2 linked regions of the Tsuneonella mangrovi genome follow. The protein of the gene in region 2 binds, or shares a complex with, the protein of the main gene of each other region. Links are inferred from orthologs where the notes say so. Each region holds a gene or a part of one and is shown on either strand. Other genes may lie near its edges.

Region 1 (2,881 bases), 1.8 Mb from region 2 along the record:
GCCCCGTCGGCGCTGAAGATCGCTGCGCGCATCGCCAGTTCATTGCCGTCCGCTTCGGTCAACACCGCGACCGGGCTGTGGCATGTTCCGCCGAGCCCCTCGAGCAAGGCGCGCTCGGCAAGCACCGCCGCGTGGCTGGGCGCGTGATCGATCGCGGCCAGCCATGCGCGCGCCTGAGCATCGCTGGCACGGCATTCGATCCCGATCGCCCCCTGCGCCGGGGCGGGGAGCCACTCATCCACTTCAAGCGGATGACCCGATGCGCTCTCGCCCAGCCGCGCGAGGCCCGCAGCGGCGAGCAGGGTCACGTCTGCTTCGCCTTGCGCGAGCTTGGCCATCCGGGTCGCGACGTTCCCGCGAAACGACACGATAGTGCAATCGGGCCGCGCGTGGAGCATCTGCGCGGCACGGCGCGGGGCGCTCGTGCCCACGCGGGCACCTTGCGGGATCGCGGCAAGGCTCTCGGCCCCGACCAGCACGTCGCGCACATCGGCGCGCGGCAGGATTGCAGCGATGACGAGAAAATCGGGGCGCAGCGTCTCGACGTCCTTCATCGAATGCACTGCCGCGTCGATCCGGCCATCGTGGAGCCACTCGTCGAGTTCCTTGGTCCACAGCGCCTTGCCGCCGATTTCGGCGAGCGGCCGGTCCTGCACCTTGTCGCCGCTGGCGACCACCGGGACCAGTTCGACCGCCGATTCGTCCCACCCGTGCACCTTGCACAGCCTTGCACGTGCCTCGTGCGCCTGCGCCAGAGCGAGCGGCGAACGGCGCGTTCCAAGGCGCAACTTCGGATGGGGACGGACCGTGTCGTTCATGGGCTGGCGCTTGCCCTACCCAAGCAAAGGACTAAGTGGAAGCGGGATGGGCGTGGTCCTGGGAATCGAATCGAGCTGCGACGAGACGGCGGCAGCGCTGGTCGCAAGCGACCGGCGTATCCTGGCGCAGCGAATCGCGAGCCAGGACGAGGCGCACGCGCCCTATGGCGGAGTGGTTCCGGAGATTGCCGCGCGCGCGCACGCAGAGCGGCTTGCCCCGATGATCGAAGCGGTTTTCGACGAAGCGGGGATTGCGCTCACCGATCTCGACGCAATCGCCGCCACCGCCGGGCCGGGCCTCATCGGCGGGGTGATGGTCGGGCTGGTCAGCGCCAAGGCGCTGGCGATGGCCGCCGACGTGCCGCTGATGGCGCTCAACCACCTCGAAGGACACGCTTTGAGCCCGCGGCTAGCCGATCCCGCGCTCGAATTCCCCTACGCGCTGCTGCTCGTTTCCGGCGGGCATTGCCAGGTGCTGCGGGTCGATGGCGTCGGCCGATACCGCCGGTTCGCCACCACGATCGACGATGCGCTGGGCGAAGCGTTCGACAAGACCGCCAAGATTCTCGGCCTCGGTTTCCCGGGCGGCCCGGCGGTGGAAAAGCTGGCCAAGGAAGGCGATTGCGCGGCTATCCCCCTGCCCCGCCCGCTCGTCGGAAGCGGAGAGCCACATTTCTCGTTCGCCGGTCTCAAGAGCGCAGTCCTGCGCGCGCACGAAAGCGGGCAATATGCCGCCGCCGATATCGCCGCGAGTTTCCAGCAAGCCGCGATCGACTGTGTCACCGATCGGCTTGGCATCGCGCTCGATGCGATGGGACCGGTCACCGCGCTGGTCGTGGCTGGCGGCGTAGCGGCAAACGCGTCGATGCGCGCGGCCCTGCAGGCGCTGGCCGACGATCGCGGGCTGCCGTTCACCGCCCCGCCACCTGCGTTGTGCACAGACAACGCCGCGATGATTGCATGGGCCGGATGCGAACGATTGGCGAGCGGACAAAGCGATCCGCTCGATGTCGCCGCACGTCCGCGCTGGCCGCTCGACCCGGAGGCCGAGCCCGTCCGCGGTGCCGGAGTGAAGGGATGAGTGCGGTGAGGCAAATCGGCGTGCTCGGCGCGGGCGCATGGGGCACGGCGCTTGCGCAGATGCTCGCCAGCGACGGGCGCGATGTGCTGGTCTGGGCGTTCGAGACGGATCTGGTTTCGGAAATCAACACGCAGCACACCAACAGCCTCTATCTGCCAAGCGCGCGGCTTGCCGAGAGCATCCATGCAACCAGCGATCTCGGTGATTTTGCGGCGCTCGACACTGTGCTGGCCGTCACGCCAGCGCAGCACCTCGGCACCGTCCTGTCTTCGATGCCGGCAACCCCGCGCGATCTCGTGCTGTGCAGCAAGGGGATCGAGGCAAACAGCGGGCGGTTGATGAACGAAGTTGCCACTGAGGCGAAACCGGGCAGCGCGATTGCGATCCTGTCGGGCCCGACATTTGCGCACGAAGTCGCCGCCGGATTGCCGACAGCTGTCACGCTCGCGTGTTCGGGCAGCGAGGAACAGTGGGAACGCTTGGCACCGCAAATCGCCCGTCCAGCGTTTCGCCCTTACTATTCGGACGACGTGGTCGGTGCGGAAATCGGCGGCGCGGTCAAGAACGTGCTGGCGATCGCGTGCGGCGTGGTCGACGGCCTGAAGTTGGGCCAGAACGCGCGCGCCGCGCTGATCGCGCGCGGCTATGCCGAAATGGTCCGCTTCGGCGATGCATTGGGTGCCGAGCGCGAGACGCTCGCCGGACTGTGCGGGCTTGGCGACCTGGTGCTGACGTGCTCGTCTACTTCGAGCCGCAATTTCAGCCTCGGCAAGGCACTGGGCGAAGGACAGGACCCCGCAGCCTTGATGGTCGACCGCAAGACCGTGGCCGAAGGGGCGCACACCGCGCCGGTGCTGATCGAGCTGGCCGCGCGCCACGGAATCTCGATGCCGATCGCTACGGCCGTCGACCGCTTGCTCAAGGGAGCACCGACCCGCGAAGTGGTCTCCGCCCTGTTGTCCCGCCCGCTGACTGCGGAAAC
Region 2 (3,257 bases):
CGACCAGCTCGGCGTAGGCATCGCGCAGTTCGATCCCGACCGAAGGTTGGCATTTGCGAACCAGGCCTTCCGCCGCACGTTCACGATGCGCTCGGGAGCAGGCCCGGGCCTCGAATTCGAACGCTTCATGCGCGAATCGCGCGAGGCAGGTCGAACCCCGGAGGTTCGCGATTTCCCTGCCTGGCGCAGCGAACGCATCGAGTGGTTTGCGGCGGATGAACCGGCCGAAGAGAACTGGCCGCTGGCTGACGGCACGCACCTGCGGATCGTCGCGCAGCCGATGCCCGACGGTTCGCTGGTATTGATTGCGGAAGATCGCACCGAACAACTCGCATTGTCGGCGACGCGCGACACCTTGTTGCGTACCCGTACCGCGACTTTCGACAGCCTGTTCGAGGCGCTCGCGGTGTTCGCACCCGATGGCCACATGCAGTTGTGGAACCGCAGGTTTGCAGGGGCGTGGGGCCTTGAGGGTGAACAACTCGACGAGCATCCGACGGCGGAGGAATTCGTTGTCATGTTGGCTCCGTTGCTGACCAAGCCGAAGCAGGCGCAGGCGATTGGCGAAGTGGTGCGCGGGGCGACGCTCGACCGCAAGCAAACCGCTGGCCGTGTCGCGTTGAAGGATGGTCGGACGCTGGAAATCGCCGGGGTCCCGCTTCCGGATGGCAACGGCTTGCTGACGGTGCTCGACATCACCGATTCGCAAATGGCCGAAGATGCGCTGCGCGAGCGCAACCAGGCACTCGAGGCTGCGGACGAGGTCAAGACACGGTTCCTCGCCAACATGAGCTATGAGTTCCGCACTCCGCTGACTTCGATTGGCGGATTTGCCGAATTGCTCGAAGCAGGGGTGGCGGGCGAGCTTTCGGAGCAAGGCAAGGAATACGTCGCGGCGATCCTCGAATCGGTCCAGCGGTTGACCACGCAGGTCGAAAACGTCCTCGACCTCTCGCAAAGCGAAGCGGGGCTGCTGCCGATTTCGAAGGAACGGATCGAGTTGCTGCCGTTCGTCACGCAAATCGTCCGCGAGCGCGAGCAAGCGATCACCGGTAAGGGATTGAGCCTCGACCTGCGCGGTGGCGGTACGGCGAAGATTTCCGCCGACGAGCGCCAGTTGGGCCGGGCGATAGGTCAGCTACTCGATAATGCGATCGATGCGACGCCGAACGGCGGAAAGATCCTCGTCGACCTCTCTCGCAAGAGGGACGGGGTGCACATCGTCATTTCGGACAACGGACGCGGGATGTCGCGCGAGGAATTATCACGCGCGCTCGACGGCCTCAGGACCGGTGCTGACGGCAAGCTCGAACGCCGACAGGGGCTTGGCATCCCGCTTGCCCGCCAGTTGATCGAAGCGCATGGCGGCACACTCGAGATGCTGTCGCAAAAGGGCGCCGGGACGACCGCGACGATTTTCGTTCCGTGATCGTCGATCTCCCCGACATTGCAGCAATGGAAGTGTTCGGCGCACGGATCGCCGGCCAACTCCGGGTCGGCGATGTCGTGGCGCTGTCGGGCGACCTCGGGGCGGGGAAAACGACGCTTGCAAGAGCGATCATTGCCGCACTCGGTCACCGGAGCGAAGTTCCCTCGCCAACTTTCACGATTATCGAGACCTATGACGCGCTCGATCCGCCGCTCGTCCATGCAGACTTCTACCGCCTGGAGCGACCGGGCGAAATCGAGGAACTTGGCCTCGACGACTACCGTGAAGGTGCCGCACTTATTGCCGAATGGCCCGAAAACGCGGGCGGGTTTGCGCAGGAGCCCGGGTGCCTGTCGGTAACGCTCGAAAATGCGGGCGAGGGCAGAACAGCGATTGTCTTGCCCGGTTCATCTTGGCTAGGGCGCGAACCATGAGCGACCTGCCCGACGGGATTCACGCCTTTCTCGCCCAGTCCGGTTGGGGCAATGCCGCAATCGACCCGATCCCCGGTGACGCGTCGTTTCGCCGCTACTTCCGAATTGCCGACGGCGAACGCAAGGCGATGTTGATGCATGCGCCGCCGCCGCACGAGGACCCGCAGCCGTTTCTCGATGTAGCCGCCTGGCTCTCGCAGCACGACCTGCGCGCGCCGCAGATTTTCGCCGCTGACGGAGCACAAGGTTGGGTCCTGCTCGAGGACTTCGGCGACGACCGGATGCGCGACTGGCTCGATGCCAATCCATCTGGCGAAGACGGAGCCTACGCGGATGCTGTGGCGGTTCTCGCAACGCTACACCGCTGCGCGCCCGGACCTTTCCCGCCCTACGACTTGGCAACCTACCAGCGCGAAGCGGGCCTGTTCACTGAATGGTACTGCCCGGCGATGGGCCTCGAGGTTGATGCGGACGGCTACGTCGCGGCTTGGGAAGAAGCGCTCGCGCCCATGCTTGCTCGCCAGCTGCCCGGAGTAACCGTGCTGCGCGACTACCACGCAGAGAACATCATGCTGCTTGGCCCGGACCTACAAGGGCGAGGGCCGCAAGGCCTGATCGACTTCCAGGATGCGCTCGTCGGCCACCCGGCTTATGACTTGGTTTCATTGCTCCAGGATGCGCGGCGCGACGTCAGCCGCGAGCTGGAAGCGGCGATGCTGGCGCATTATCGCGAGCTTGCGTCCCCGGACGCCGATTTCGATGCCGATTACACCCGGCTCGGCGCGCAGCGGAACGCCAAGATCGTCGGTATCTTCGCCCGGCTATGGAAACGTGATGGCAAACAGCGTTACCTTGCTTACATTCCGCGCGTCTGGGAAGCGATGGAACGCGATCTCGAGCATCCGGCGCTCGCCGCGGTTGCCGCGTGGTTCGATGCCAATATCCCGCGCAATATCCGCGACGACTTTGGCGGAGAGTTGATGTGAGCGGGCTCGCTTCGGATACCGCGATGGTTATGGCGGCAGGCCTCGGCAAGCGAATGCGTCCGCTCACCGCTGCGCAGCCCAAGCCGATGGTCCGCGTCGCAGGCAAGGCGCTGATCGATCACACGCTCGACCGCCTCGCCGAAGCCGGGATTGGCCAGGCGGTGGTCAACGTCCATTACCTGGCCGACTCTCTCGAAGCGCACATCAAGGGCCGCAAGACACCGAAGGTGACGATCTCCGACGAGCGCGAAGCCTTGCTCGAAACCGGCGGCGGGATGGTCAAGGCGGTGAACGCTGGCCTGCTACCCGATCCGTTCTTCTGCCTCAACGCCGACAACATCTGGCTCGACGGGCCGCGCAATGCCTTCCTCGAACTGTCCGAGTTGTGGGACGCAAAGCGGATGGATG

The links. Proteins that work in one complex are often made in the same cells at the same time.
Region 1: the proteins of tsaE (region 2) and tsaD are in contact, whole or in part, in a crystal structure (PDB 6N9A), measured with the Thermotoga maritima proteins. The link is inferred for Tsuneonella mangrovi from one-to-one orthologs. Residues at the interface, in WP_004082108.1 of Thermotoga maritima: Leu37, Gly38, Lys46, Lys57, Val59, Lys60, Ser61, Thr63, Phe64, Thr65, Leu66, Met67, Val69, Pro71, Tyr82, Arg83, Leu84, Asp86, Asp88, Phe89, Asp93, Ile128, Asp130, Glu131, Arg134; in WP_004082750.1 of Thermotoga maritima: Cys10, Asp11, Arg49, His50, Leu82, Gly84, Gly135, Gly136, Glu154, Thr155, Leu156, Asp157, Asp158, Ser159, Glu162, Asp165, Lys166, Arg169, Leu170, Tyr175, Lys213, Thr214, Leu217, Tyr218, Gln221, Arg222, Asn324.

What each region holds. Positions count from the first base shown.
Region 1 is NZ_CP022889.1:2,248,191-2,251,071, reverse strand. It holds tsaD (tRNA (adenosine(37)-N6)-threonylcarbamoyltransferase complex transferase subunit TsaD), read left to right. Parts: upstream 1-864; coding sequence 865-1,899; downstream 1,900-2,881. Other genes in the region: CJO11_RS10940 (NAD(P)H-dependent glycerol-3-phosphate dehydrogenase), read left to right, coding at 1,896-2,881; hemC (hydroxymethylbilane synthase), read right to left, coding at 1-818.
Region 2 is NZ_CP022889.1:412,530-415,786, reverse strand. What follows is about bases 145-3,144. They hold tsaE (tRNA (adenosine(37)-N6)-threonylcarbamoyltransferase complex ATPase subunit type 1 TsaE), read left to right. Parts: upstream 145-1,425; coding sequence 1,426-1,863; downstream 1,864-3,144. Other genes in these bases: CJO11_RS01970 (nucleotidyltransferase family protein), read left to right, coding at 2,846-3,144; CJO11_RS01975 (aminoglycoside phosphotransferase family protein), read left to right, coding at 1,860-2,849; CJO11_RS01985 (sensor histidine kinase), read left to right, coding at 145-1,429. In the rest of the region: more of CJO11_RS01985, read left to right, coding at 1-144; more of CJO11_RS01970, read left to right, coding at 3,145-3,257. UniProt on the Escherichia coli protein: Required for the formation of a threonylcarbamoyl group on adenosine at position 37 (t(6)A37) in tRNAs that read codons beginning with adenine.